Regions from separate parts of the Pseudactinotalea sp. Z1739 genome, predicted to be linked through region 3. Evidence: predicted binding sites of a transcription regulator. Region 3 holds the regulator's gene; each other region holds the start of a gene.
The links. Region 3 encodes HrcA, which represses chaperone genes, less so after heat shock. Its sites were predicted from a motif close to TTNGCACTCGNNNNNNNCGAGTGCNAA; they were not measured.
Positions count from the first base shown of each region.

Region 1: groL (chaperonin GroEL) is a predicted target of HrcA. The motif match lies at 2,898-2,924, and genes of this name have one in related genera.
Region 2: groES (co-chaperone GroES) is a predicted target of HrcA. The motif match lies at 2,930-2,956, and genes of this name have one in related genera.
Region 4: ACO0LV_RS12040 (Hsp20/alpha crystallin family protein) is a predicted target of HrcA. The motif match lies at 3,263-3,289, and genes of this name have one in related genera.

Region 1 is NZ_JBMPQA010000015.1:25,398-32,922, forward strand. It holds gene ACO0LV_RS16625 (glycoside hydrolase family 15) at 1-1,070, opposite strand, end outside; gene ACO0LV_RS16630 (phytoene desaturase family protein) at 1,257-2,741, shown strand; gene groL (chaperonin GroEL) at 3,073-4,701, shown strand; gene ACO0LV_RS16640 (DUF4031 domain-containing protein) at 4,866-5,828, opposite strand; gene ACO0LV_RS16645 (PadR family transcriptional regulator) at 6,068-6,460, shown strand; gene ACO0LV_RS16650 (permease prefix domain 1-containing protein) at 6,462-7,415, shown strand; gene ACO0LV_RS16655 (DUF222 domain-containing protein) at 7,508-7,525, opposite strand, start outside.
Region 2 is NZ_JBMPQA010000014.1:57,144-64,668, reverse strand. It holds gene ACO0LV_RS16300 (hypothetical protein) at 1-44, opposite strand, end outside; gene ACO0LV_RS16295 (PadR family transcriptional regulator) at 41-436, opposite strand; gene ACO0LV_RS16290 (glutamate--cysteine ligase) at 514-1,656, opposite strand; gene ACO0LV_RS16285 (class I SAM-dependent methyltransferase) at 1,661-2,875, opposite strand; gene groES (co-chaperone GroES) at 3,105-3,401, shown strand; gene ACO0LV_RS16275 (WhiB family transcriptional regulator) at 3,499-3,789, opposite strand; gene ACO0LV_RS16270 (MerR family transcriptional regulator) at 4,091-5,203, shown strand; gene guaB (IMP dehydrogenase) at 5,231-6,757, shown strand; gene ACO0LV_RS16260 (exonuclease domain-containing protein) at 6,806-7,525, opposite strand, start outside.
Region 3 is NZ_JBMPQA010000001.1:451,006-458,530, forward strand. It holds gene ACO0LV_RS02075 (alpha/beta hydrolase family protein) at 1-872, opposite strand, end outside; gene era (GTPase Era) at 897-1,862, opposite strand; gene ybeY (rRNA maturation RNase YbeY) at 1,859-2,344, opposite strand; gene ACO0LV_RS02090 (PhoH family protein) at 2,341-3,384, opposite strand; gene dnaJ (molecular chaperone DnaJ) at 3,498-4,616, opposite strand; gene hrcA (heat-inducible transcriptional repressor HrcA) at 4,641-5,669, opposite strand; gene ACO0LV_RS02105 (DUF3097 domain-containing protein) at 5,854-6,726, shown strand; gene ACO0LV_RS02110 (hypothetical protein) at 6,734-7,411, opposite strand; gene hemW (radical SAM family heme chaperone HemW) at 7,498-7,525, opposite strand, start outside.
Region 4 is NZ_JBMPQA010000008.1:122,326-129,850, reverse strand. It holds gene ACO0LV_RS12055 (ABC transporter substrate-binding protein) at 1-1,405, opposite strand, end outside; gene ACO0LV_RS12050 (PPOX class F420-dependent oxidoreductase) at 1,923-2,390, opposite strand; gene ACO0LV_RS12045 (class I SAM-dependent methyltransferase) at 2,469-3,215, opposite strand; gene ACO0LV_RS12040 (Hsp20/alpha crystallin family protein) at 3,365-3,802, shown strand; gene ACO0LV_RS12035 (hypothetical protein) at 3,877-4,344, shown strand; gene ACO0LV_RS12030 (DUF1905 domain-containing protein) at 4,406-4,717, shown strand; gene ACO0LV_RS12025 (C39 family peptidase) at 4,774-6,135, opposite strand; gene ACO0LV_RS12020 (serine hydrolase domain-containing protein) at 6,179-7,525, opposite strand, start outside.

The DNA.
Region 1 (7,525 bases), on a different contig from region 3:
CCGGCGGGCCTGCGCATCGGCGCGATCGAGTCGTGCCACGCCCCGAGGGCCTCGCTCAGGGGTTCCGGTTGGAAGGGCGGCAGCGCGAAGGCGGTGGCAGCGTCGCGGTCGGTGCCACCGGGGTAGCGGGGATAGGTGGGCCCGAAGGTGCTCTCGACAGCCGTGCGCAACCGGTCGGCGGCGGCGCCGGTGCGCAGCGCCAGGTCCATGTCGCCGGCACCGGACCAGATCCGGGTAGCCGCGTGCAGGCCGGCCAGGACCGGGGCGGCTGTGCCCAGCGTCAGGTCCTGCTCCGGGTGCTCCCAGTAGTCCGCGCTCGGCGGCGGCAGCGAGTCCGGAGTCTCGGCCTGGTGCAGTAACTGAGCGGTGGAGCGGGCCAGTAGTGGCGTGAGGTCGTGGTGGATCCGCTCACGGAGCGGGTCGTCCGGGGCCAGCGTGGCCAGGACGTGGTCGGTGGCCCACAGCACCCAACCGGTTCCATCGGTCTGGATGCCCCGGCCATCCGGCGGTCCGGAGGCGTCGGGGAGATAGCGGGCCTCGAAGGTGCCCTCGGGGTGTTGCACGCGCTGCAGGAAGGCCAGCACCTCCACCGCGTCCCGGGCGTGCCCGGCGCTGGCCAGCGCGGCGGCGATGAAGGAGGCATCCCGCGGCCACACGTACCGCCAGTTCGGGTTGTACCCGGCAAGGGCGGCGCCGTCGTCGAGGGTCAGGGCACGGATGTCCAGCAGTGCGCCGGTGACCATCTCCTCGTAGGCGCTTCCGGTGCCGGGAACCGATCCGGCGGCGAGCCAGTCGCGGTCCGCCTGGGCTCGTTCGTGCGCGTCCCGGTGCTGTCCCGCGGAGGTATCCGGAGTGGGGGCGAGGACCCGGCTGCCGCGCAGGTAGGAGACCTCGGCGCCGGGCAGGATCACGGCCCGTTCACCGTCGGGGCGCACCTGCACGCCCCAGGCGTAGGGATCCACCTCATCGATGCGTCGTGGGTCCCACAGGTCGGTCCGCGCGAGCGCCATCCCGGTCAGCAGAGCGGCCAGGACCACTGCGGTGAGGACGATGAGTGGGCGACGGTGCATGGTCGCCCGATCCTACGAGAAGCGCTCGAGCGGGTGGGCTGCGGAGGGGGTGCGGCCCCACAGGGCGCACGTGCGGCGGGTGGGGGCGAGGTGGGATGCTGCGATGGTCGGAGAGTCGGTCGGGGCGGTGGTCCAGACGGCTGTCCAAGAAGTGGCACCAGCGAAGGCCGAAGCGGTAGGAGGGCGATGGGCGAGCGAGCGGTAACCGACGTCGTCGTGGTCGGTTCCGGGCCGAACGGCCTGGCCGCCGCGGTCACGATGGCCCGCGCCGGACTGGATGTGCACCTGTACGAAGCCGAGCCCACCCTCGGCGGGGGCGCGCGTACCGAGAGCCTTGGCCTGGCCGGCAACCTGCAGCACGACATCTGCTCCGCGGTGCACCCCCTGGCCCTGGCCAGCCCGTTCTTCGCCGAGTTCGACCTGCCGGCTCGTGGGGTGCGGTTCACCGTCCCCGAGATTGCCTACGCCCAGCCCCTCGACGACCAACCCGCCGCCCTCGCCTACACCGACCTGGAGCGCACCGCAGCAGCCCTGGGGGCCGACGGCGGCGCCTGGCGGTCGCTGTTCGGCCCCTTGATACAGCACGAGCCCGCGGTCCTCGGTATCGGACTGGCCGACATGCGCGCCATCCCCGCCGCGCTGCGCAACCCCAGCGGGCTCCTCGGCGCGCTGCACTACGGCCTGCGCGTTCTGGAACAGGGCGGCCCGCTATGGAACACCCGATTCCGGGCAGACGCCGCCCCGGCCCTGTTCACCGGGGTGGCCGCCCACGGCATCGCCCGGATGCCCGGGCTCGCGCCCGCCGGCCTCGGAGTGCTGCTCGGCCTGCTGGCACACACCTCCGGGTGGGCGCTCCCGGTGGGCGGGTCCCAAGCGATCGCCGATGCGATGGTGTCGGACCTGCGTGCCCACGGCGTCACGATCCACACCGGCACGCCCATTCATGACTACCAGCAACTGCCCCGGGCCCGGACCTACCTCTTCGATACCGCACCCGGCGCGATCGCGCGGATCTGGGGGGACCGGCTGCCACCCCGCACCGCCACCCGGTTGCGCCGGTACCGGCACGGCAATGCCGCCGCCAAGGTCGACTTCGTGCTCTCCGAACCGGTGCCCTGGCGCGACGCCCCGGTGGGGCGGGCCGGGACCGTGCACGTGGGCGGGTCCCGGGCGGACATGGTGCGCGCCGAGGCCCAGGTGGCCGCCGGCGCACACGCTGAGCAGCCGATGGTGCTGCTCAGCGACCCCGCCGTCGCTGACCCCGCGCGCTGCCGGGACGGACTGCGTCCGCTGTGGACCTACGCGCACGTGCCCGCCGGATCGACGGCGGACGTCACCGAAGCGGTCACGGCGCAGATCGAACGATTCGCTCCGGGCTTCCGGGATGTGGTCGTCGATGCCCGGTGCACCCCGGCGGCGCAGATGAGCCGGACGAACGCCAACTACGTCGGCGGGGACATCAGCAACGGTGCCCTAGAACTGCGCCGCATCCTCGGCGGCCCTCTGACCAGCCTCAACCCCTACCGCGCGGGCATCCCCGGGGTGTACCTGTGCTCAGCCGCCACCCCACCGGCCCCCGGCGTTCACGGGATGTGCGGCCACCATGCGGCCAGGTGGGCGCTGCGGGAACGCTTCGGCATCCTGCAGATGCCCGGTCTGGGGCCGCGGTGAGAGACCCGGCCCAGCAACCAGTGGGTGCCTTTCGCCCCTGTCGATTTCGTCCAAGACGGTGGGAAACGCTGTTCCGGGGCTGAGCCGATCGCCACGGCCGTCACTGCTGCGAAAGGTGAGATACCGCACCGAAGGCCTGCGTCGTCGTGGATCCTGCTTGCACTCTCACCCCGAGAGTGCCAATAATGGCGTTAGCACTCTCGACCTGAGAGTGACAACTGTGGCCGGTAAGACGAGGTGCCGCGGGATGCGTGACGTGAACGCATGCCGGGCATCGTCCGTCGCGGGCGTCGAACCGGCTTTCGTCCGCCAGCAGGAGGATTAAACCCGAATGGCAAAGATGATTGCTTTCGACGAGGAGGCTCGTCGCGGTATGGAGCGTGGACTGAACGTCCTCGCCGATACCGTGAAGGTCACCCTCGGCCCCAGGGGCCGCAACGTCGTTCTGGAGAAGAAGTGGGGCGCCCCCACGATCACCAACGACGGCGTGTCCATCGCCAAGGAGATCGAGCTCGACGAGCCGTACGAGAAGATCGGCGCTGAACTCGTCAAGGAGGTCGCCAAGAAGACCGATGACGTGGCCGGCGACGGCACCACCACCGCCACCGTGCTGGCCCAGGCGCTCGTGCGCGAGGGCCTGCGCAACGTGGCCGCCGGTGCCAACCCGATCGCGCTGAAGCGCGGCATCGAGAAGGCCGTGGAGGCCGTGACCGAGTCGCTGCTCAGCAACGCCACCGAGATCGAGACCAAGGAGCAGATCGCCGCCACCGCGGGGATCTCCGCCGGTGACCCGGCCATCGGTGAACTGATCGCCGAGGCCATGGACAAGGTCGGCAACGAGGGTGTCATCACCGTCGAGGAGTCCCAGGCCCTGGGTCTGGAGCTCGAGTTGACCGAAGGTATGCGCTTCGACAAGGGCTTCCTGTCCGCATACTTCGTGACCGACCAGGAGCGTCAGGAGGCCGTCCTCGAGGACGCCTACGTGCTGCTGGTGGAGTCCAAGATCACCAACGTCAAGGACCTGCTGCCGCTGCTGGAGAAGGTCATCCAGTCCGGCAAGCCGCTGATCATCATCTCCGAGGACGTCGAGGGCGAAGCCCTGGCGACCTTGGTGGTGAACAAGATCCGTGGCACCTTCAAGTCCGTGGCCGTCAAGGCCCCCGGCTTCGGTGACCGCCGCAAGGCGATGCTGAACGACATGGCTATCCTCACCGGTGGTCAGGTCATCTCCGAGACCGTGGGTCTGTCCCTGGAGAACGCCACCCTGGACATGCTGGGCCAGGCCCGCAAGGTGGTTGTCACCAAGGACGAGACCACGATCGTCGAGGGTGCCGGCGAGGCCGACGCGATCGAGGGCCGGGTCAACCAGATCCGCGCCGAGATCGAGAACTCCGACTCCGACTACGACCGCGAGAAGCTCCAGGAGCGCCTGGCCAAGCTCGCCGGTGGTGTGGCCGTCATCCGTGCGGGTGCCGCCACGGAGGTGGAGCTCAAGGAGCGCAAGCACCGCATCGAGGACGCCGTGCGTAACGCCAAGGCTGCTGTGGAAGAGGGCATCGTCGCCGGTGGTGGCGTGGCCCTGATTCAGGCCGCCGCCCGGGCGTTCGAGGGCCTGACCCTCGAAGCGGACGAGGCGACCGGGGCGAACATCGTCAAGGTGGCCGTCGACGCGCCGCTGAAGCAGATCGCCGTGAACGCCGGCCTCGAGGGCGGCGTCGTGGTGGAGCGGGTGCGTGGGTTGGAGAACAACCACGGCCTGAACGCCGCCACCGGTGAGTACGAGGACCTGCTCGCTGCAGGCATCGCCGACCCGGTCAAGGTGACCCGCTCTGCACTGCAGAACGCCTCCTCGATCGCCGGTCTGTTCCTCACCACCGAGGCCATCGTGGCCGACAAGCCGGAGCCGCCTTCGGCCCCGGCCGGTGGTGGCGAGCCGGACATGGGCGGCATGGGCTTCTGATCTGGCCGATCAGATGCTCGGCTGACCAGCCGAAACACACACGGCCCCCGATCCCTCGTGGATCGGGGGCCGTTGTGGTTTCTGACGGGAGCGTTCCTGCGCCAGGATCCACGCGACAGTGAGCGGACTCGCGCACAGGGGGTCGCGCACAGGGGGTGCTGTGCTCAGGGCGTGGATGTGAGGGTGGCCAGTTCGGCGCGCAGGTTCGCCCGGGCCGCCTCCTGCCACAACTCCCGGCCCCGGTCGGTGCGGTAGAGGGGCTCCAACTCCAGCAGATGGCGGACGACGGCGGTGCGCCCGTTGATGAAGTCGGCGTGCGGCACGTGGGAGTACTCCGCGCGCACGTCGCGGGTGTAGCGGCGGTAGCCGGGCTCATCACGCGCCAGGACGGCGAGGTCGGCATCGCACAGCAGCGCGCCGTTGTCATCGCCGGGCTCGGGGGAGTGGGCGCGGGTGAGCAGCACCAAGCGGGCGACTTCCTCGATGCGGTCGCTCGGGAGGGCCTCGGGACCCAGCGCCTCGGGCCCGAGTTCGGCGCGGGCCAGGTCGGCGCTGGCCTGCTCATCCTCGCCGGGGACACCGTCGTAGACCGCGTCGTGGAACCAGGCGGCCAGCACCACCGGCAGCGGGGCCGGATCCGGGTCGCACAGCAGGGCCAGGGCCGCGAGCACATCACGCAGATGGCGCAGGTCGTGATAGCGCCGGTGCGGCTGCGCCCAGCGTTCGATCAGGTCCGCGCCCCGGGCAACTGCCGCCGGTGCTGGACCTGACGCGCCACGGTGAGGTACGTCGTCGTCGGGCCTGTCCTGCCAGCGTTCGACCGTGCTGCCCCAGGACGCGCTCAGTACGCGACGCAGCGTCTCGGGGCGGTCGCGCGCCGGGATCCGCAGGCCGGAGGTCCGTAGCCGGCGGATCAACTCGCGCCCGCTGACCACGATCGCGCCCCGGGCCACCAGGTCGTCATATCGGTGGGCGGGCACGTCGTAGTGGTCCATGTCGAAGGCCTGCTCGGGAAGGCCGGCACGGGTGGCGAAGTCGTGCAGTTCCTCCAGGGACTGATCGGAGACCAGGTGAGCGAACACCGTGCCGTGGGCCGGCCAGGTGGGCGGATCGATGAGGATGGCCACCCCGTCAGCCTAAGTCCGCGCCGGGAGGAGGAGGGAGTGCAGAGGAGAAGTGGCGGAGGACGGGGCGTGGCGGCAGGGCAGGGGACGCGTGGCGGAGGTGCCAGGGGTGCGTGGGGGCTGGCTCGTGCTGCCTCGTTGCGGAGGCCGTGGTTTGCCACGGTCATGATCCGGGTTGTGCCATTTTCCTGAGCCGTCATTGCTTCTGGACAATAGTGTGTGAGACACAGTATAGTGTGGGCATGAAGGCCGAGTTCGAGACCTATCTGCAGGAGCTGCGTCGCGGCACCATCGTGCTCGCGTGCTTGCACATGCTTCGCGACGCCGGCTACGGATACGGCCTGCTCGCGGACCTGGAAGATCGCGGTTTCGCCACCGACGCCAACACGCTCTACCCGCTGCTTCGGCGGCTGGAGAAGCAGGGGTACCTGACCAGTGAGTGGGACACCGCAGGCGCCCGACCACGCAAGTTCTACCGAACCTCCGCCGACGGTGCACGCCTGGCCGAGGCGCTCGGCCGGGAGTGGCGCACGATCACCGGCGCCATCGACTCTCTGGCTGAGAGCCAGCGAACCGAAGCCCCACGGGTCGAGGACCGGTCCACCCACACCACGCCCTTAGAAGAGGAACGCTGACATGACCACGCTGACCGAGCGGTACATTTCCGCCACCGTCAAGAGCCTCCCGGACGATGCCCAGGAGGACGTCCGGGCCGAACTCGAGGCCTCCATCGCCGATGCGTTTGAGGCACGCATCGAACAGGGTGAGGACCCCGACAATGCCGAGCGGGCTGTCCTCACTGAACTCGGGGACCCCACGGTCCTCGCCGCCGGTTACACCGACCGCCGGCTGCACCTGATTGGTCCGCAGTACTACCTCACGTGGTGGCGGCTGCTGAAGCTGCTGCTCATGATCGTCCCCGCCACCGCGATGGTCGCCGTCGCCCTGGGGCAGGGACTTGCCGATGCTCCGGTCGCGACCATCATCGGACGGACGGTCCTGGTGGGGATCACGGTCACTGTGCACCTGTTCTTCTGGGTGACGGTGGTGTTCGTCATCCTGGAGCGGACCGGTACCGATACCGGCGTGAACTGGGATCTCGACCAACTCCCGGAGCCGCAGTCGACCGCGACCAGCCGAGTCGATCTCGTTGTGGGCCTGGCACTGCTCGGCCTCGCGGCCGGAGCGATCCTGTGGGATCAGTACTTGGGATTCCTTCGCATCGGCGGTGAGGCGCTGCCGGTGCTGCACGCGAACCTGTGGCCCTGGGCAATCGTATTGATCGTGCTGCAGGGCGTTCACGGTGTGGTCCTATATCTGCGCGGACGATGGACCACGGGGCTCGCCGCGGTCAACGCCGGGCTGGCGGTGCTCTTCGCGGGCCTCGTGCTCACGTTCCTCGTGCGGGGGCAGTTGGTGACGACCGAGTTCCTGGAAGCGGTCTTCCTCGACAACGGTGTGGGCCCGGACGTCTTGCGCATCCTCGCCATCCTGCTCGGCTTCGGGACGGCAGGAGTTGCGGTGTGGGCCGTGATCGATGGCTGGCTCAAGGCACAGCGTGACTCGCGCCGGACGGGCCACGCGGCCTGACCCGCGCGGCCGACGTCGGGGTCCGGTGCGGGCCGCCCGCCTGGCGGCATGCCATGGGCCCGGCGGTGGTGGCCGGGTGTGGGGCGGGACGTTCAGGTATGCCAGGTGAC
Region 2 (7,525 bases), on a different contig from region 3:
TCGGTCAGGGACAGTGCCGCCGGGTCGTCTGGTTCGGTGTTCATACCTCACGCTCCAGATGGGGGATGGCTGTGGTTGGGCGGTCGGTCCGACCTGGCGAAGGGGTCTCGGACAGGATCCTCGTCACCACGTCGCAGAGATAGCCCCAAGATGCCCGGCCGGCAGCCAATGCCTGGCTACCGGCGTCGGAGGGCAGGTAGTACTTCCTCGCGGGCCCCGAACTGGAGGCTTCCAGGCGGGAGGCCAACCTGCCCTCGCGTTCCAACCGGGTGAGCACTGGATAGACCGTGCCGGGGGCGATGGATTCCAGACCGGCCGCGCGCAGCCGGGTCACCAGTTCGTAGCCGTAGGACTCCTGCCGGTGCAACAGGGCCAGCACCAGCATCGGCAGCACGCCTTTGAGTAACTGCGGGTCGCGGGTGACGTCCTCCTGCATGGCTAGGAGGCTAAAGCCACTAGTAGGTAATGTCAACTACTAAGAGGTCCGATTAGCCCGCCTGCGTCCAGAGTGTCTCAGTCGATCGGGTGGCCAGCCTTGAACTCCGCCACCAGGTGGGCCACAACCGCGTCGAGTCGTCCGCCATTGCGCCGAGCCACCCGGCGCTGGCGGGCCGCGCCGCCACCTGTGTCGATGATCCGGCGCACTCTGGCCAGTTCGCTCGCGCAACCCAGGTCCGCCGCGATCGGATCCAGCACCTCCAGCACGTGCTGCAGGTGATCGGTCACCAGTTCCTCGCGGCCGTCGGCGTCCAGGATGATGATCGCCTCCAGGCCGTAGCGAGCCGCACGCCACTTATTCTCGGCCAGGAACCATGGGGTGATCGCCGGCAGTGCCTCACCGGCATCGATCATCCGGGAGAAGTACTCCACCAGGCAGTGCGTCAGCGCTGTGATCGCGGCCAGTTCGGTGGCGTTGGACAGCCCGTCGCAGATGCGCATCTCGATGGTGCCGAACTGCGGCGCCGGCCGCAGGTCCCAGCGCACCTCGGTGAAGTCCTCGATCACGCCGGTGTGCAGCATGTCGGCCACGTACCGCTCCAGTTGCGCCCAGGTGCGGATCTCGGTGAACGGGAGCCCCGCCGTCGGCAACTGTTGGAACAGGAGAGACCGGTTCGAGGCGTATCCGGTGTCGCGGCCGGACCAGTACGGCGAGGAGGCCGACAGCGCCAGCAGATGCGGGTAGAAGGTGAGCAGTGCCCCCAGGATCGGCAGCACCTTGTCCCGGTCCTCGATGCCGACGTGCACGTGCACCCCGTAGATGAGCATCTGGCGGCCCCACCACTGGGTGCGATCGATCAGGGTGGCGTAGCGCTCCTTGTCGGTGACCTTCTGGCCGCCCCAGTCGGCGAACGGGTGGGTGCCCGCGCACATCAGGTCCACCCGCAGCGGATCGGTGATCGAACGCACCAGGTCCACCGAGCCGGACAGATCGGCCATCGCCTCCGGGGTGGTCCGGCACACCCCGGTGACCACCTCGACCGTGTTCAGGAGTAGTTCCTGACGGATGGTCGGGTGCTGGGAGCCGTCGTCCGGGGCGACCGCGTCGAGCACCGTCTGGGCCACTTGGCGCAGGTCTCCGGAGTCGGCGTCGACCATCGCCAGTTCCCACTCAACCCCCAGGCTGGACCGGGACGAGGGGGCGAACTCAAGCGTCACGCCCTCATTCTCGTCCCGCCGGCTCGAGCGGGTCCACCACGAGCACCGATTGCTCACCCTGTAGACGGGTCAGCACGATCGTGGCGGAGGCGTCCCCGGAGAGTTGCAGTTGCTGACGCAACTGCTCGGGGACGACGGCGGTGCCGCGCTTCTTGATGGTCACCCGCCCCACGTTCCGGTCGCGCAGGTAGGCCCGGAGGCGTTTCAAGCCGAAGCCGAAATAGTCCAGCACGCGGTAACTGCGGGCGAAGGGAGTGGTTACCGGCTGGGCGGTCGTGATGTAAGCGATCGAGGGATCCACCAGGTGGCCGCCCAGCTGGTCGGCGACGTCGGCGACCAGTCCGGCGCGGATGATCGCCCCGTCGGGTTCGTGCAGGTAGGCGGCGAGCCGGCCGTCGGGCGCCTGGGTCGCGCGGGCATCGGCATCTCCGGACCACCCGAGGTGGTGCGTACCGGCGTCGGTGAGCAGGATCGCGCTGCGGCCGGCACCCTCGGTGGCGAGGCGACCGAACCACAGGCCGGCCTCCACCACCGCTCCGTTCACCGAGACCCATTGGGCGTGGGTGAGGCTGGGCAGCGCGGTGTAGGGGATCCCGGGCGCGACCTTGATGCCCAGGTCGGGAGTCGTGTCGGCCAGGGCGAGCACCGTGTCCAGGTCGGGGGAGTAGGACTTGGGATCGAACACGCGGTTGCCGCGCCGGGTGCGCCGGGCAGGGTCGGCGAAGATCGCGTCCACGCCTTCGGCCACCAGGTCCAGTTCCAGGCCATCGGCGTGGCGCACCTGAGCCTCGGGGAAGGCCCGCAGATTCATCTGGGCGCAGGCGGCGGTGGCCTCATCCTTCTCGATCGCCAGCACCCGCAGGCCCAGGCCCGCCATCGCCAGGGAGTCCGCGCCCAGACCGCAGCCCAGATCGGCCACGAGGCTGGCCCCGGCCCCGGCGTAACGGCGCGCATGCAGCGCGGCCACCTCGAGCCGGGTGGCCTGCTCCAGCCCTTCGGCGGTGAGTAGCATGCCGGAGGCGAACTCGCCGAACTTCTCGACCGCCTTGGCGCGTAGCCTGGACTGGGTCAGGGCGGCCGCCACCAGGTCCGGGTCCAGGCCCCGGGCGCGCAAGCCCTCGGAGATGCGCAGGGCTGCGTCCTCGGAGTACGGGGGGAGTTGGCCGAGCAGCGCCCAACCCTCCGGGGTGAGCAGGCGCGCGAGCGCGGCAGGATCCATACTCACGATTCTGCCAGGGTGCAGCGGTTCGGTGGAGCGACGTGGACCACATGATTAGCACTCACCTTGACCGAGTGCTAACGGCGATCTAGATTGGACCCCGAGGGGCCCCACCCGGGGTCCCGACCGTTCACCAGCGGTGCATGTCCGACCCCCGCGACGGCGGAGGTGCGTAGTTGGTAGCGGTCCATTGTCCTGGTTCCCATCACATGCGAAGGGGAGGTCCGTAGTGTCGGTCTCCATCAAGCCGCTCGAGGATCGGATCGTCGTCAAGACGCTCGAGGCCGAGCAGACCACCGCGTCCGGTCTGGTTATCCCGGACACCGCCAAGGAGAAGCCCCAGGAGGGCGAAGTCCTGGCGGTGGGCCCGGGCCGGATCGATGACAACGGCAACCGCGTCCCGTTGGACGTCACGGTTGGCGACAAGGTCGTCTACAGCAAGTACGGCGGCACCGAGGTCAAGTACGGCGGTGAGGATCTGCTGATCCTCTCGGCACGCGACGTTCTGGCGATCGTCGAGAAGTGACCCGCCGCTAGCGGCTACGGCTGCTGAGCAAACACCGAGCCCCGGTTCCCTTCAGTGGGAACCGGGGCTCGGTCGCGTTCGGGGGTCCGGGAGGAACTCAGCTGGCGGCGGGCATCCGGGCGGCCAGGATGTCGGTGCGCTCGTCCTCGGTGAGTCCGCCCCAGACGCCGTAGGGTTCGCGCACCTTCAGGGCGTGCTCACGGCACTGCTGGATCACCGGGCACTCGGCGCAGATCGCCTTGGCGTTGGCGTCGCGGCGACGCCTCGATGCGCCGCGCTCGCCTTCGGGGTGGAAGAACTGCTCGGAGCCGGTTGCCCGGCACGCGCCTTCGTACTGCCACTCCCAACGTTCCATGACGGGTCCGGGGAGTCTAGATAGTTCGGCCATCTCAGTCCTTCCATCGGTGGTGGATGAGTTCAACGAGACACACGCTACAACCGCGCCAGAAGTTATTCAAGGGTGATGCGCAAACTATTCGAAGCATTTCGTAGATTGTTCAGTTGCGCTCGACGCTTGTTCATGCGTGCGAGCCAACTTGTTCAAAGCTGATCCGCCGCCTAGTCTCTAGGGCAGGAATGGCCCGTGCGGGCTCGTACAGGTCGCCCGCGTGGGCTCGGACAGGACGCCCGTGTGGGGTGGGTCCGGACAAGTCGCCCGTGGGGGCCCTGACAGGAAGGGGAGGTGCGCGGTGTCATCAACGTCGCCGGGGCCCCCGGAGGATCTTGGCGACGGCATCCGGTTGACGGTTGCCGGGGTCGCGGCCCGCCTGGGAGTGGCCGCTCCCACGCTGCGTACCTGGGCCCGGCGGTACGGACTGGGACCATCCGGTCACGTGGCCGGCAGTCACCGCCGGTACGAGGCATCCGACCTGGCCAGGCTGGAGACGATGCGTCGCCTCACCTTGGAGGGTGTGGCACCGGCAGATGCCGCCGAAATTGCGCTGCGGGGCACCGATGTGTCCGACGGTGCGGCGAAGGCCGGCGAACCGGACGCCGGGAACGGTGCCGCACCAGCCGGGGAACCGGACGCCGGGAACGGTGCCGCACCAGCCGGGGAACCGGACGCGAGGAACGGTGCCGCACCAGCCGGCGGTCCTGGCTCGGCCGAAGACACCACGCCCGCTGCTGGTCCGCCTGCGCAGAACGGCCGAAAGGGTCATGCGCCGGACGGGGCCGGGCCGGAGGACGAGGAGCCCATGGTGGCCGACCCGCTCACCGTGGCCGCGGCTGCGGTCGACGGGGATCATCGGCGGCTGGCGCGACTGATCAGGCGAGCCGGACGTGAGCACGGTCTGCTGGACGGTTGGCTGATGGCGGTGCGCCCCGCGATCGAGATGGTCGCCCAGCGCCCGCAGCCGGATCGCCCGGGGCGCGACCCGGAACGGCTGTTGCGTGCCCAGATGCTGACCGTGCTCGCCGAGGCCACCTCCGAGCCGGAGCCGGATCGGATCCAGGCGTTGGTGCAGTGCGTGCCGTCGATGAGCACCGACGCCCACGTGCTCGCCACCGAGATGACGCTGCGTGGAGCGCACGTTCGGGTGGCGCATCAGCGTCTGGAGGCCGATGGCGGGCAGGCGCTGCTGGACCTGGTAGCCCGCCAGCAGGGAGTGTTGACAGTCATCCTGGGGGAGTCCGAGATCGCAGAGAACCTGGTGCGGGTGCTGTGCGAGCGGGGCGATGAGGTCTTCCTGATCGCCCTCACCGACACCATCGCCCCCCGGGACGGCCTGCACCGCGCCCGCACCCTCAGCGGGGCGCTGCATGAGATCATGAGCCTCCTCACCCAGACCGCTCGATCCTAGATCGCGACGGCCACGTAGACTTGGGGTGTGACCGAACCTCAGCCCGCCGCCACCGCCCCTGATCCCTTCGCGTTCGTCGGACTGACCTACGACGATGTGCTGCTGCTTCCCGGGGAGACCGACGTCATCCCGAGTGAGGCCGACACCTCCACCATCCTGACGCGTCGGATCCCGCTGTCGATGCCGTTGATCTCGGCAGCGATGGACACCGTCACCGAGGCGCGAATGGCCATCGCGGTGGCCCGGCAGGGTGGGCTGGGTGTGCTGCACCGCAACCTGGCCATCGAGGACCAGGCCGCCCAGGTCGACCTGGTGAAGCGGTCCGAATCCGGGATGGTCACCAACCCGCTCACGATCGGCCCCGACGCCACCCTGGCGGAGATGGACGCGCTGTGCGCGCAATTCCGGATCTCGGGTCTGCCGGTGGTCGATCCCGAGGGCGTGCTGCTGGGCATCATCACCAACCGTGATCTGCGGTTCGTGCCCGGCGAGAGTTTCGAGACCACGAAGGTCCATGAGGCGATGACGCCGATGCCGCTGGTCACCGGGGGAGTGGGCATCACCCGGGCCGAGGCCGCGGCGCTGCTGGGTAAGCACAAGGTCGAGAAACTCCCGCTGGTCGATGCCCGCAACGTGCTGCGCGGTCTGATCACGGTCAAGGACTTCGTGAAGTCCCAGCAGTACCCGTTGTCCACCAAGGACGAGGAGGGCCGTCTGCGCGTGGGAGCGGCGGTGGGCTTCTACGGTGACGCCTGGGAGCGGGCCACCGCGCTGGCCGAAGCCGGTGTGGACGTGCTGGTGGTCGATACCGCCAACGGCCACGCCCGGCTGATGCTGGACATGGTGCGCAGGCTGAAGTCGGATCCGGCCACCAAGGACGTGCAGGTGGTCGGCGGCAACATCGCCACCCGTGAGGGAGCCCAGGCGCTGGTGGACGCCGGCGTCGACGCGGTCAAGGTGGGGGTGGGCCCCGGATCGATCTGCACCACCCGGGTGGTCGCCGGGGTGGGGGTGCCGCAGATCTCCGCGATCCATCAGGCGGCGCTGGCTGCCCGTCCGGCCGGGGTGCCGGTGATCGCCGACGGCGGACTGCAGTATTCCGGTGACATTGCCAAGGCACTGGTGGCGGGTGCGGACTCGGTGATGCTCGGTGGTCTGTTCGCCGGGTCCGACGAGTCCCCCGGTGACCTGGTGCTGGTCAACGGTAAGCAGTACAAGCGCTACCGGGGCATGGCCTCCCTGGGGGCGATGCAGACCCGGGGGGAGCGCCGCTCCTACTCCAAGGACCGCTACTTCCAGGGCGATGTCTCCGATGACGACATCATCACCGAGGGGATCGAGGGCCAGGTGCCCTACCGGGGACCGCTGAGCCAGGTGGTGCACCAGTTGATCGGCGGGTTGCGCCAGTCGATGTTCTACGTCGGGGCCCGCACGGTTCCGGAGTTGAAGGAGCGCGGATCGTTCGTGCGGATCACTCCGGCGGGCTTGAAGGAATCCCACCCGCACGACGTGCAGATGATCGCCGAGGCACCCAACTACGGCGGGCGTCGCTGACGCAGACTGCTCGAGCGGTACTCCCGGCGCCGGCCCCGTCGGACTTGCTCAGGCGACCGAACGGTCGCGGGAGGCCATGGGCACGGCCGGCGCGTCGTCGTCCTCCCTGCCCAGGGGCCAGTGCAGGCTGGCGCCGGGACCCTCGAACCCGTTGGAGGCGCGCCAGGAGTTGAAGTTCTGCGCCCAGGCCCGGTGCTGCCCGGCCTGCCACTGGTGGAGCTGGTCCAGGTCCTGGGTGAGTAGTTCGGGGTGGCGGTCGGCCTGCGCGGCCAGGACGTCCAGGGTGGCGGCGACGTCGACGTCGGCGGTGTGCAGGTTGCCGGCGTCCTCCACCCCGTACTCCTGGCACAGGTCCACCAGTTTGCGCTTGCCCCGGCGGTAGCGGTCCAGTGCCCGGTCCAGCACCAGCGGATCGATCACCGGCGACAGCGGGCGGCCCAGCCGTTCACCGATCGTGGGCAGCCGGTGGCGTTCCAGTTCGGCCTCGATGATGGTCAGGTCGAAGGTGGCGTTGAAGGCCACCACCGGCACGTCCCGGGAGAAGGCGGCGGTCAGTTCGGCGGAGATCTCGGCCAGGGCCCGCTTCGGGTCCATCCCGTTGGCGCGTGCGTGTGCGGTGCTGATCCCGTGGATCGCGGCCGCCTGCTCGGGGATCTCCACCCCGGGGTTGATCAGCCAGGTGCGCTGCTCGGTGCCGTGCGGACCCCGTCCCACCAACGCTGCGGTGACGATTCGGTCCCGGAACGGATTCACGCCGGTGGTCTCGGT
Region 3 (7,525 bases):
TGGTTGGCGCCGTCGTAGTAGCGCACCGTGAACTCGTCGTTACCGGCGACCGCCAGGTCGTCGCGCATCACCACCGCCCCCTGCACCACCGGCATCGAGGCATCATCGGTGCCGTAGACCATCAGCACCGGCACATCGAGGCGCTGCTGGTAGGGGCTGGCGTCGAAGTCGGCGTACTCGAACCCCCCGCCGGGGATGTTCATCCCCACCGCTCGTGGGATCGCCCGCAGCAGTGCCCCCGGAGCGCCGGTGTTACGCAGGTAGACGTCGGCCGCGAATGCGACTTGCTGACGGGGCTGGACCACCGGGGCGGAGACCAGCACCACGAAGTTGACCTGGTCGTAGGCGGCACCGGCCACCGTGGCGATGTAGGCGCCTTCGGACTCCCCGTAGATACCCGTCTGACCGGAATCAACTCCCGGCCAATCGGCGAGTACGTCGAAGGAGACCATGTAGTCGGCCGCCATCTGGACGTAATTGCGGTTGCGCACCGTGTAGGTGTCCATCCGCTTGGCCGGCACCAGCACGTAGAGACCGGCGCTGGCGAGCTCGCGGGCCTGGTCGGCGAAGGAGGTGGCCCGACCGGTTCCGGCCCCGTGCATCATCAGGATGCCCGGCCGGTCCGGCCCGGCATCGACGGGATAGGTCAGGCGTGCCGGCACGCTGACCTCACCCAGATCGACCTCGAAGTCCTCGCTGGCGGTGGCGTAGGTGCCCACCGGGTCGGTGCGGACGTCGGAGCCGATGATGGTCTCCAGGGTCTGGGACTCCACCTGGTCCTGGATCAGCTCCGGGTGCCAGCGAGGCCCTGCCAACGAGCCGATCGTGCCCAGGATCAGCACCAACCCGAGCACGGCAAGCCACCTGCGCACCACCATCGCGAGCCCCCCGGGTACTCAGAAGCCCAGACGCTGTAACTGCTTGGGGTCACGCTGCCAGTCCTTGGCGACCTTCACGTGTAGGTCCAGGAACACCGCGGCACCCAGCAGCGCCTCGATCCCGGCCCTGGCCCGGGTGCCCACCTCGCGCAGGCGCGCACCCTTGGCACCGATCACGATGCCCTTCTGTGAGTCCCGCTCCACGAACAGGTTCACCCGCACATCCAGCAGGGCGCGACCATCCTTGGCCGGGCGGTCCCGTTGCACGATCTCCTCCACGACCACGGCCAGGGAGTGTGGCAACTCATCGCGCACCCCGTCCAGGGCGGCCTCGCGAACCAGTTCGGCGACCATCACCGAGTCGGGCTCGTCGGTCAGATCCCCGTCCGGGTACAACGGGGGCGACGGCGGTAGGTGGGAGAACAGCACACCGGTCAGCACGTCGAGTTGGTGGTTGGCCAGCGCTGAGACCGGCACGATGTCGGCCCACGAACCGAGGTCGGCCACGGCAAGCAGGTGCTCGGTCAGCGCCGGCCTGCTGACCACGTCGGTCTTGGTCACCACGGCCACCACCGGGGTGGTGGCATCGGCGAGCTGCGCGGCGATGTACCGGTCCCCGGGCCCGATCGGTTGATCGGCGGGTAGACAGAAGACGATGAGATCCACCTGCGAGAGGGTCTGCATCACCAGGTCGTTCAGGCGCTCCCCCAGCAGGGTGCGAGGGCGGTGCAGGCCCGGAGTGTCCACCAGGACCAGTTGGCCGTCCGCACGGTGCACGATGCCGCGGATGGTGTGCCGGGTGGTCTGAGGACGTCCGGAGGTGATCGCCACCTTGTGCCCCACCAGGGCGTTGGTGAGCGTGGACTTGCCCGCGTTCGGGCGTCCCACCACACAGGCGAAACCCGCCCGGTACTCGGGACTCGCCTGCTGCCCGCCCTGCCCCTGGTGAGGCGCCCGGGCGGACTCCTCTCCCGCCTTGGTCATGAGCCCTGCTCGGAGCGGCCCGGAACCGTGGGCCGTGAACCGAGGAAGGTGAGCAGCAACCGGCGCTGCAGGGCGAACATCTCCTTCTCCTCCTCCGGCTCGGCGTGGTCGTAGCCGAGCAGGTGCAGGATCCCGTGCGTGGTCAGCAGAAGCATCTCCTCATCGGCGGAGTGTCCTGCGGTGCGCGCTTGGTCGATGGCCACCTGCGGGCACAGCACCACCGATCCCAGGATGCCTTCGGAGCTCGGTGTGCCGGGGCTACCGGGGCGCAGTTCATCCATCGGGAAGGCCAGGACGTCGGTGGCCCCGGTGGCGTCCATCCACCGCTCGTTCAACTCGGTCATCACCTCGGCGTCGACGAAGCGAACCTCGAGTTCGGCCTGGGGGTGAACATGCATCTCGTCGAGCACGAAGGTGGCCAGTGCCGCGAACTCGGACTCATCCACCGCGTGCGCGGACTCGTTGGCGACCTCGGTGCTCATCGTCGTCGTCCCTCCTGGGAATGGGCGCTGCGACGGTGCATCTCGCTACGGCGCAGGCCCTCGTCATAGCGCCCGTAGGCGTCGATGATGTCGGCCACCAACCGGTGCCGCACCACGTCCTTGCTGGACAGTCGGCAGAAGGCGACGTCGTCGATGTCGTCGAGGATCTCCTGCACCACGTGCAGTCCCGAGCGGGTGCCATCGGGCAGGTCCACCTGGGTGACGTCACCGGTGACCACGATCGTGGAACCGAATCCCAGGCGGGTCAGGAACATCTTCATCTGCTCCGCAGAGGTGTTCTGGGCCTCGTCCAGGATGATGAAGGCATCGTTCAGCGTACGGCCACGCATATAGGCCAGCGGCGCCACCTCGATGGTGCCGGCCGCCATCAGCCGCGGGATGGACTCGGGGTCAAGCATGTCGTGCAGGGCGTCGTAGAGCGGGCGCAGGTACGGGTCGATCTTGTCGTTCAGGCTGCCGGGCAGGAATCCCAGCCGCTCCCCCGCCTCCACCGCGGGCCGGGTCAGGACGATGCGGTTCACCTGCTTTGCCTGCAGCGCCTGGACGGCCTTGGCCATCGCCAAGTAGGTCTTTCCGGTACCAGCCGGCCCGATCCCGAAGACCACCGTGTTGGCGTCGATGGCCTCCACGTACTGCTTCTGTCCCAGCGTCTTGGGCCGGATGGTGCGCCCGCGGCTGGAGAGGATGTTCATGGTCAGCACCTCGGCGGGGCGTTCCATGGTCGCGGCGGTCAGAATCGTGATGGCCCGCTCCACCGCGTCAGCGGTGAGCGGCTGGGCCGAGGAGGCGATCTGGGTCAGTTCATCGATGAGCCGCTTGGCCAGGTCCACATCGCCCTTGGGACCGCTGAGCGCGATCTGGTTCCCGCGCACGTGCACATCGAGGCCGGGGAACCCCTCCTCCACGGCACGCAGCACCTCATCTCGCTGACCGAGCAGTGCCACCATCGGGACGTGCGCCGGTACGGTGACATCCTCCCGGACATGGCCGGGTTGCGGTTCAAGGGTGGGATCGCTCATGGGCCGGGCCGTCGCCCAGGGTCTCCTTGCTCGGACGGGGTCCACACATCGTGGGGACCGGACACTGCGGAGTCTACGAGATCGACCCATCCGGCCGCGGTCCGGCCGTCGGGTCAGCGTCCGGAGAAGCGGTCCCGCAGCCGTGAGAACATCCCGGAACCGGCCGGGGCCAGCCGCGCCTGCGGGCGTTCCTCACCGCGCTCGGCGGCGAGATCCTTCAGCAGCCTCTCCTGGGTCTCATCCAGACCGGTGGGCACCCTGACCTGGATGTGCACATGCAGGTCACCACGGCGGCCACCGCTGCTGAGCACACCCACGCCCAGTCCGCGCAGGGTGAGGACCTCCTCGGGCTGGGTGCCGGCTCGCACGTCGACGTCCTGGTCGCCGTCGAGGGTCTCGATGGTCAGCACCGTGCCCAGCGCCGCGGCCGTCATCGGCAGTTCCACCGTGCAGTGCAGGTCGTGGCCGCGGCGGGTGAACGTCGGGTGGGACTTCTCCCGGATCTCCACGTAGAGATCGCCGGGGGGACCACCGCCCGGGCCGGTCTCACCCTGACCGGTGAGCTTGATCCGGGTGCCCTCGTCCACCCCGGCGGGGATGTTGACGTTGATGGTGCGGCGGGACCGGACGCGACCCTCCCCGGAGCACTCGGCGCACGGGTGCTCGATCACGGAGCCGAAGCCCTGGCAGGCCGCGCACGCCTGGCTGGTCATCACATTGCCGAGGAACGAACGGGCCACTCGCTGCACCGAACCGCGGCCCCCGCACATGTCGCAGGTACGCGGACCGGTCCCGGGCGCACAGCAGGTCCCGTGGCAGGTCTGACAGACCACCGCGGTGTCGACCTCGAGGTCCTTGGTCACCCCGAAGGTGGCCTCCTCCAACGTGACGGTGACCCGCAGCAGCGCGTCCTGGCCGCGGCGGGCCCGTGGGGTGGGACCACGCTGGCCGCCACCGCCGGCTGCGGCGGAGAAGAAGTCGAAGATGTCGGAGAACGGGAAGTCCCCACCGCCACCACCGTTCATCCCGCCCAGCCCGCCGGCGTCGTACTGGCGGCGCTTGTCCGGGTTGGACAGCACGTCGTGGGCGGCGGCGATGTCCTTGAACTTCTCGGCACCATCCGCTCCCGCCACGTCGGGATGGTGCTGTCGCGCCAACTTACGGTAGGCGCGCTTGATCTCCTCGGTACTGGCGTCGCGTTCGACACCGAGAACGGCGTAGTAGTCGCTCACTGATCGCTTTCTTGACTCATCGACTCAGGCGGACAGGATCCTGGACAGGTAACGCGCCACGGCGCGGACCGTGGCCATCGTGGTGGGGTAATCCATGCGGGTCGGGCCCAGGACCCCCACCTGGGCGATCGCCTGGCTCCCGGTCCCACCGTAACCCCCCGCAACCACGGAGGTCTCGGACAGGTGCTCGGAGGAGGTCTCGTGACCGATCCGTACGGCCGGCGAGGCACCGGAGGCGTCCTCGGCCATCTCCGAGAGCAACCGCAACAGCACCACCTGCTCCTCCAGTGCCTCCAGAACCGGTGAGATGGTGCGGGTGAAGTCGGTGTCGGACCGGGCCAGGTTCGCCGTCCCCGCCATCACGATCCGTTCCTCGACGTCCTCCCCGACGGTATCCAGCACCGCGCCGACCACCTCGGTGACCATGGCCCGCTGCTCGGGGTCGAAGACGTTCTCCAGATCGGTCAGGGCGCTACGCAGGCCGGGCAGTTCCCGGCCGGCGCCCAGGGCGTTGATCCGGGCCCGCAGTTCCCCGAGCACCGCCGCATCGATCGCCTCGGGCATCGCCACCATGCGCTGTTCCACGCGCCCGGTGTCGGTGATGATGACCACCATCAACCGGGTGGACGAGACCGGGATCAGTTCGACGTGGCGCAGCGCCGACCGGCGCAGCGAGGGGTATTGCACCACGGCTACCTGATGAGTGAACTGGGCGAGGAGGCGCACGCTTCGCTCGAGCACGTCGTCGAGGTCCACCGCGCCCTCGAGGAAGCCGGCGATGGCACGGCGCTCAGCCACCGATAGGGGCTTGAGCGCGGCGATCTGATCCACGAAGAACCGGTAACCCTTGTCGGTGGGGATCCGGCCGGCCGAGGTGTGCGGCTGGGCGATGTAGCCACCGTCCTCCAGCGCCGCCATGTCATTGCGGATCGTCGCCGGTGACACGCCGAGGTTGTGCCGTTCCACGAGGTTGCGGGACCCGACCGGCTCACGGGATCGCACGTAGTCCTGCACGATCGCGCGCAGTACCTCCAGTTGACGTTCCGAACTCATCCGGGCCTCCTCTCCGCGTGGTCCCTCATCATGCGCCTCATGGTCGGCACCGGCGCCCCGAGGGCCCTTGGTGCCGTGATCGACCGCCACCGGCAGCAGCGCAAATCAGCACTCACCGGTTTCGAGTGCCAATTCTACGCGTCGCTGCGCCGAATACCCCAGCGATGTGCGTAGCCTCACCCGGGTGAGCCCTTCGCAGTATCCAGGATTCGATCGTTACGGCACCGACGTGCTCTCCGCCAACCCCCACCCGGTCGCCGCACCGGTGCCCAAGGTCCCGGCCCAGGTGGGCCTGGTGGTGGAGGACGCCGAGACAGGCTTCACCGGTGCGGTCGTGCGGGTGGAGAAGTCCGGCGGGATGGTCGTGGTGGTGCTGGCCGACCGGCACGAGAAGGAGCGGGCGTTCCGGCTCGGGCCCGGGTTCTGGGTGGACGGTAAGCCGGTGCACCTGGTCCTCCCACCGGCCAGTGCTCGGACTACCCGGGCCCGCACCGCCTCGGGTTCACGCGCCGTGACCGGCGCCCGGGCTCGGGTGGCCCGGGCTTCCCGGATCTGGGTGGAGGGACGCCACGACGCTGAACTGATCGAGAAGGTCTGGGGCGAGGACCTGCGCCTGGAGGGAGTCGTCGTGGAGATGCTCGACGGCGTGGATCACCTTGCCCGCACCGCAGCCGACTTCGCGCCCGGTCCGCACCGGCGCCTGGGGGTGCTGGTGGACCATCTGGTGCCGGGATCGAAGGAGTCCCGGATAGCGGCCGAGGCGATGCGCGCATGCGGTGCGCAGAACCTGCTGGTGTTGGGGCACCCGTATGTGGACGTGTGGCAGGCGGTCAAACCCGCCCGGCTGGGGCTGACCCAGTGGCCCTCGGTGCCACGGGGCGTCGATATCAAGGTCGGCACCCTGAACGCACTGGGTTGGCCGGCCGAGACTCAGGCCGATATTGCGCGCGGCTGGAAGCGCATCCTGGGCCGGGTGCGGTCCTACCAGGACCTGGAGCCGGCACTGCTGGGCCGGGTGGAGGAACTGGTCGACTTCGTCACCGCAGGTCCCCAGTGACCGGCTCTCAGCCGCGGAACAGGGTGAACACCCAGTAGCCGATCAGCACCCCGGCCGGGCCCGCCGCGGCAATCAGCACGCTGCGCCGTACCACCGCACCGGCCTGCCAGCTCAGCACCGCGGCCGCCGCGATCAGCACCACGATGGCCGCCGAGACCACCGGGGGCCACGCGCCCAGCCCCACGATCGCGGCCAGGCCCAGGACCAGCCCGATCAGTATCGGCATCAGCATCCACGCCGCTTGCTCCGGGACTTCCGGACCGGACCGTTCCTGATCCGCACCGAAGGGTTGGGCAGCGCCCGCGTCACCGGGTGCGCCGTCGGGCCGGGACGGTGCGCCGATGACGCCGGTCGGCGTCTCGCCGGGTCCGGGCGCGGACGTCTTCTCGTCGCCGGCGTAACCGGGACCGGGCGGATCGCCGGCATCGGGCGGTTGCACCGGATCGATCCGGAAACCGCCCTCGGCGGCGGTGGGGTAGGCCGAGCGCAGCGGCGGGGCGGCAGCGTAGTCGCCCACGGGCCGGGGTCCTCCTGGTTCGCCCGGTTCCCCGGTGCCGGGTGCAGGATCGGTGGGGGTAGGTGCGGTGGCTGCGGCCGGCTGCCCGGCCGGCGGCACATGCGGCTGCGTCGTCGACCCCTCGCCCGGCTCGACCGGATCGGCCGGCGTCGGCGCTTCCTGAGTCATCCCACCCACCTGTCGTCGCTGGTCGTGGCCAGGATAGCCACCCCGGGGCGGCATCACTGCGGCGCAGTTCGTCCCAGGCGTGCCGCTCAGCCCAGCACCCGATGCACCACCGAG
Region 4 (7,525 bases), on a different contig from region 3:
TGGACGGGTCGTACATGAACCGGACCGGGATAGGCGTTTCCACACCGGTGCCCTCGATCAGTTCGACCGCGGTGTCCAGGTCGGTCTCCACCGGCCAGGTCTGCTCCATCTGGTTGGTCTCAACCATCTGGTCGTAGTTCGGCGAACCGGGGACCTGGGTGTAGGAGTGACGCACCTCGGCCTCGGGGTTGATCGGCTGGACCTGGGTCTCCACGATCTCCTGGCGCGGAACCAGGTTGAAGAAGGCATTGCGGATGTCGCGTGCAACGTCCTCATCGCCACCGTAGGTCTCGGGGTCGAACGGGCCACCGTTGTCGAAGATGACGTCGATGTGCTCGTACGTGGGACCGTCACCGCTGAAAATCCCGACCTGATCGCCGAGGTTCTCCAGGGCAGCCAGCGTGTCCGGGGTGGCCTGCGGCTGGACCAGGTGCACTTCCTGGTTCTGCAGCGCCTGGATGTGGGTCATCGGGTCACCGGAGATGGTGACGGTGATCTCCTCGATCGCGGCCGGGAACTCCCCGGTGTAGTCCGGGTTGGCCGTCAGGGTCACGTACTGGTTCCGCTGGAAGTCCGTCATCAGGTACGCACCCGAGGACAGGTACAGCAACTCGTCGTCCGGCAGGGTGTCGCCGAACTGGAAGCCGGTGTTGTAGAACGCCGCAATCGGCGCCAGGTCCTCGGTGATCTCATCCTGGATCGCAGCGATCACCCGGTCCTTGGCTTCCTGCGGGTCGTCGATGTCCAGCGCCCGCATCCCGACGACGTGCGCGGGGACGCCCACACCGAAGCTGTACTCCCAGTCCACGTAGGGCTGGTTGTAGTCGAAGGTCACGCCCTTACCGTCGGCGATGATCTCCGGGGTCTCCTCGATCAGCCCGACGGACGTGGTCAGGGGGAAGTTGAAGTAGACCTCGTTGTCGTCAGCCAGTCGCTCGGAGACCTCGGTCTCGACGGCCGCGAGGTACTCCTCCATCGACTCGGCCGGAACCTCGAGCTCGCCGTCGTCGTTCTCCTCGCCGAACTCCTCGAGCAGTTCTCCCTGGACTTCCTCCCGGACCGCGTCGGCGTCGGTCTCGGTGTTCAACTGACCGGAGTGGGCCGCCCAGTACAACATCAGGTCAGCGGCGTCGATCTCCACCGGCTCCTCGCCGCCGTACCAGTACGCCTCATCGGAGAGGGTGAATTCCATGGTCATGGAGTCCTCGGTCTCCTCGACCATGTCAAAGGAGCCGAAAGACTCATTCCGCTGCAACGCCAGGTCGCCGTCGAAGTAGCGGAAACCGTCGTTCATCAGGTACAGGATGTTGTTGTTCGCGGCGGCGTTACCGGTCCGCGAGTTGCTGTTGTACTCGTAGAACGTCTGGTTCCAGCCAATGGTGATCGCGCTAGCAGCCTCGCTCACGCCACCGTTGTCGTCACTGTCATCGGGCTCTGTGTCTGGGTCGTCACCGGTACCGCCGTTGCATGCGGCCAGCACGAGGGCGGCCGCTGCGGTTATCGCAGCTCCCGCCGTAAAGCGCCTGGTCTTCAATGTTCCTCCTATGAATGGCAAGGAGCGACTCGCCCCGGACCGCTTCCGGCTGGACCTCGTGGGTCCGACGAGCACTTTGCATCCGCCATGGACAGGGGAAGCGTACACACGGCAAGGGCTGGGATTGTTCGCGGTCACCTCATTCGTGTCCGCATCGTTACCGAAGTGAGACCTAGCCGTCACTCCCCCGGCTGGGCGTGATGCCACCGTGACTTTGTGCCTGATCTGCGTACTTACGCGTTCCAGGGGCCACCGGACGTTCCGGTCCGGGGCCCGGGGAAATGGACTCGCTCACCGGTGGGGAACGTGCTAGTCACGTACCGCAACCGCGCCAGCCGGCTGCGCTCATGCACTATCGGAGTTGCGTAGGTGGGTACCGGAGGAGTGCCTACCCGCCGGCCGGCTCCCGCCCGGGTGGGAAGCCACCGGTGGCGATCGGACCCCAGCCGGTGATCTCAATGCGGAGCAGGGACTTGCCCTGGCGCACCATGGCCTCGCGGTACTCGGCCCAGTCCGGGTGTTCCCCCGAAATGCTCCGGAAGTACTCCACCAGTGGCTCGACGGCCTCGGGTACGTCGAGCACCTCGGCCGTCCCGTCCACCTGTACGTAGGGCCCGTTCCACTCATCGGAGTGCACCAGCATCGAAACCTGCGGGTTGCGCCGTGCGTTGGTGGTCTTGGCTCGTTCGGGGTAGGTGGCGATCACGACCCTGCCGGCCTCGTCGACGCCCGCGCTCACCGGCGAGACCTGCAGCCCTCCGCTGGCCTTGTGGGTGATCAGCGTGACCCGGTGCCGGGGGCGGATGAAGTCCAACAGTTCGGCCCGCTCCACGCGGGTGGCGGTGGCGATGCTCATGGTCCCCACGCTACCGCCACTCGGCCCGCGCCACCAGGGACGAGGGCACTGCGTCTCCACTGGGCACCAACGTCACGGCTACCGGCCCGCTTCGATCAGGAACCGGGTGCTGTGCGCCACGAACGGGCCCTCGGCCTGGATGCGCTCATGCAGGAGTTCCAACTGCGGACGGTAGGCCTCCACGGTGAACCCCGGCACGATCCAGATCACCTTGCGCAGGAAGTGCACCACGGCGGCAATGTCGTTGAAGGTCATCCGTAGGCGGGCGGTCTGCAGGTCCCGCACCCGGAGCCCGGCCCCTTCGGCGGCGGCCACCGCTCGCTCCGGACTGCGTCCGTCGGAGGGTTCGAAGTCCCCCAGCATCGCCTCCGACAGCTCGTGCACACTGGCCTTCCCCACCTGTTGGGACAGGTAGGTTCCGCCTGGGCGAAGCACCCGGGCGATCTCCTCCCAGAGCACCACGGTGGGGTGGCGGGAGACCACCAGGTCGAAGGTGCCGTCGTCGAACGGCAACGGTTCGGTGTCCTCCACCTGCACCACCTGGCCCCCGAGCGCCGTCAGTCGTGGGCGGGCCAGGTCGAGGTTCGGGGGCCAGGACTCGGTGGCGCGCAGCAGTGGTGGGACGTGCGGTATCTGCGCGAGCACCTCGGCCCCACCCGTCTGGACGTCGAGCATCGCCCGCGCGGAGCCCGATCGCTGCGCGACCAGTCCGGCGTAGCCCCAGGGCGGGCGCTCCTCGCTGGCCCGGCCGGCGAACCAACTGAAGTCCCAGCCCTCGGTGGGTACCGCCGCACCCTCGGCGAGCAGTTCGTCGAATGTCGTCATCACCCCATGGTCGCACCCGTGTCACCCCAATTCGTGAGCACCAGCCGTTAGCACTCTCGGCATGAGAGTGCTAAAATCGGCCGTGACAACGGTCGTCTTCATCGGGCCTGGAAGGTCCGGGCCCGGGTATCCACTCGGAGGTGATGGTGATGGCAACGCGAATCGACCCGTTCCGCGAGATGGACCGTGTATTCAGCAATGCGCTGGGACAAGTGATGTCCTCCGGACGCAGCAATGCGATGCCGATCGACCTGTATCGCGATGGGGACAAGTTCGTTCTGAACATGGACCTTCCCGGGGTCGATCCGTCCTCGATCGATGTCGACGTCGAGGACCAGACGCTGACAATCCGTGCTGAGCGCGGACAGGCGGAGGACCAACAGACCCAGTGGCTCGCGCGGGAGCGGCCCACCGGCACATTCGCGCGCCAACTGATGCTCGGTAGCGGGGTGTCGGTGGACCGGATCGACGCCTCATACGCCGATGGGGTGCTGTCGCTGACGATCCCGGTGGCCGAGGAAGCCAAGCCTCGCAAGATCGAGGTTGCCCACTCGAGTAAGCAGTCCAGGATCGAGCAAGCGGGCTGAACCATGCGGTGGTGGCGGGTGCCCGGCCGGGCTCACCCGCCACCACCGGTCCACCTGCGTACGGAGGCAGGAGCGTGTCTCACCCGAAGCGGTACCGGACCAGGGCCGAAGCGATCGAGCAGTCACTGGTTCCGGCGCTGGCCGAGCACACCGATGACGTCGACGTTGACGCCGTCTTCGAGGCCACCTTCACCTACACGGTCGAGCGCGACGGCGCGGGCAATGAGATCGAGGGCACGGGGGGCTATGAATCGGTAGCCACCGAAGGCGAGATCTTGTCGGTCGCGGCCGAGCATGCCCAGCGCATCATCGCCGCGGACTCAGAGTCGCCTGGGGGTGAGCATCACGAACCCCCCGGCCAGATCTCGGTGACCATCCCCTCCACTCGCGTCGAGGTGGAGGTACTGTCGCTGCCCGGGCGGCTGAGCCCGGCCACCTGGGAGGAGCTCATCGACCAGCGCCTCCGTGAATCGAACTGGAGACGCGTGAGCGAGTGGGAGGACGGCGGTAACCGCGTGCGCGCGATGGTCGTGCGCATCTGACACCCGATGCCCATCGCGGGCGTGCCGCAGCGAGCCTAGTCTGAGCGGTCGAGGAGCAGTGATGACCTGGGATTTCGAGGGCGAGATCTGGTACTGGCGCGGCCCCGCCCCGTTCTACTTCATCACCGTACCCGAGCCGATCAGTGCCGACATCCACGCCGTGGCCGCTGACGTCAGTTACGGCTGGGGGGCGATCCCCGTCCGAGCGCGCATCGGTGCCACCACCTGGCAGACCTCTATGTTCCCCAAGGAAGGCCTGTACGCACTACCGGTGAGGGTGGCGGTACGACGGGCTGAGCAGATCGACGATGGCGACGTGGTCTCGGCCCACCTGGAACTGGAGCCAGGCCGGTCCCAGGTCACCGTGGGATGAGGCGCGTAGCCGCGGCCTGCAGTGTGGGCCAAAGGATGCCGTGAGTGCCAGCCGGCTCAGACCCAGTTCGGTTCCGCCGCGTCCACGGGCTCGGGCAGGGCGTGGCCCGGGGGCGCGATGACGTAGACGAGGCCGCCCGACGTGGTCAGCCAGAGGCTCTCGAACTGGTCGCGGGGGTAGGTGACGCGCACCTTGCCGTCGTCGGCCTCGTCCTGGGAGGCCGGGTCGTTGACCACGACGTCTCCGTCGGCGTCGAACCCTACGATCGTCAGCAGGTGCCCGTTCGTCCCGTATCCGGCGCCGTCGAGGTCGGCTTCGGTGAACGACATCGAGCAGATCAGGGGGATGCCGGCGCTGATGAACTCCTCGGCCTCGCGCAGTGACCGCAGCCGGGTGATGTAGGCCCGGGCGCCCCGCTCTCCGGCGTAGGCCGCGTTGAACGCCCAGTTCCCGGCGCCCCCGTAGGTGTAGTCGAAGACATACCGCGTGACGTGGTCAACCTGGGGGCGCTGTTCCGCCTCGATATCCACCCATCCGGTCTCCTCGGCATCGGGGCCCAGGCCGAAATGGTCCAGCACCATCGCAGTACAGGTCGGTGAGCACCAGGCCTGCCCTCCCCCGTTCCACTCCGGGTAGTGACCCTTGTGCAGGTGCTGTGAGTAGGTGGGCACGTCCAGCACGATGCCGGCGGCCTCCCCCGGCTCACTGACCGGTACCGCCCGCTCATCGGGAATCGCCGAGACCATCGCGGTGAGCAGGGCGACCTCAGGGGTCTGCGTGGCGCCGGCGATCCGGTGCAGCGTGGCCCGCACGCGCAGCCCGGTCAAGGTGTGGTTGTGCCGCATCGCCAGCACGTCCACCTCGACGCCGGCGCGCGTGTCGCGCTGCCCCTCGACGGTACCGCGCTGGATATCGGGGTCGTCATCACCCCGGGACCAGCGGGCCAGCACGTACCAGTCGGTGTGCTCACCGGAGTCGGTGATCCCCTGGACGGCTACCTCCACCCATGTGCCCGACGGCGTTCGCGCGTTCCAAGAGGGGATCACCTCGGTGCCAGCGAACGGCAGTTGGACCTCCGGGGAGGTCCAGGTGGCGGTGTCGTAGGTGCGGGCCACCTCGGTGTGGGGGTCGGTGTACTCCACCGTGCCGGTGGGCGAGGTCAGGACCAGGCGCCCGTCGGGATCGACCGCGGTGCCGTCGTGGCTGCCCTGGTCGAAACCGTCGATGCCTTCCCATGCCTGCATGTACACCCCCCGGGGCGCGGGCTCGGGGGCGGGGTCGTCCAAGCCGGGAGGCTCGGATCGCGAGCGCATCAGTGCCGCTGCTCCGAGCGCGCCCGCGCCGGCCACGCCGACCGCCCCCACGGAGCCCAACCATTTGCGGCGGGAGATCCTGTTTGCGTCATGGTCACTCGACATCGCCACGACTGTACCGATCACCGGTCACGACGCCTGGGCAACGCTAGGTGACGGTCCAGCCGCCGCCGTCCAGCCCGCCGGGGATGAACTCGCTGGGCTCGTAGGGCCGGCGGGTGAAGACAAAGGTGCCGACGTCGAGAGTCTGGGGTTCGCCGTCGGCTGCGCGTCGCACGCGCAGGGCCTCCCCGCGGTGGTAACCGTCCAGGCCCACCCAGGAGTCGGTGCCGGTGGGCCGGAACCTGCTGGTGCTGGTCATCCCCGAGACGCGCTGCAGTTCGATCCAGCCCTCGTCAAGCACCCGCACCGTCCCCTCGGAGGTCCCCCAGAACCAGGACCCGGTCAGCGCCAGCACATCCGCGGGCACATCGGCGCGAGCCACCCACTCCTGGGGCAGGCGGGGCTCACTGTCCTCGACGATGTCGAAGGGGTCGTCCAGCCCTTCCACATCGCCGGGCGTGGTGCAGTTCATCAGCGTCACCACACCGAGCCCGGCCTCCCGGTCCACCTGCACGCCGGCTTGGAAACCGGGCATCGAGCCACCGTGGCCGACCAGGAGCCGCCCCGCTCTACGGGTCACCTGCAACCCAAGCCCGCGGGCGCTGGCCCACTGTGAGCCCGACGCCAGTGCGGTCGGCTCACACATCTCATCGAGGGTGTCGGTGTGGAGCACGTCAGCAGTGTCCCCGGCCAGGAAGGCCGCCCAGCGGCTGAGGTCACCCACGGTGGACCACAACTGCCCCGCGGGGGCCATCGCCCCGGTGTCCTGGATCGTCTCCGGCAGCAGCACGTCGGCATAGGGATGCACCGCGTACCCGGTGGCGAAGGGAGAGCGAGCCGACGTCGTCGTGCTGTCCATCCGCAACGGCCCGAGCACCTGCGCGGTGAGCACCTCATCCCAGGAGCGGCCGGTGACCGCAGCGATCACCTCCCCCAGCACCGCGAAGGCGATGTTGGAGTAGTGCACATGGCGTCCCTGCCGGCCCAGCACGGTGCCCTGCGCCAGCGCCTCGTGCAGGCCCTGCCGGTCCACCCCCGGTGACCGTTCCCACCACGAGCCGGGAAGTTCCGCGGCCAGCCCGCCGGTGTGGGTGAGCAGTTCGGTGAGGGTGCGATCGCCGAACGGGGTGCCGGGCACGTACTGGTCGACGGTGTCGGTCAACCGAAGCGCGCCGGCGTCGCGCAACTGCAGTACGACGACGGCGACGAAAGTCTTGGTGATCGACCCGATCCGGTACTGCAACTCACCTGGGTCGGCGTGCTCGGGAAACGTTCCCCGGGCGGCGGACCAGACCAGGTGGGAGTCTCGCACCAGCCCGGTGACCAAGGACGGAATGCGTCCCTTGGTCTGCAGGGTGGCGGCGCGCAGGTCCAGACGGCGGGCGGTGGTGGG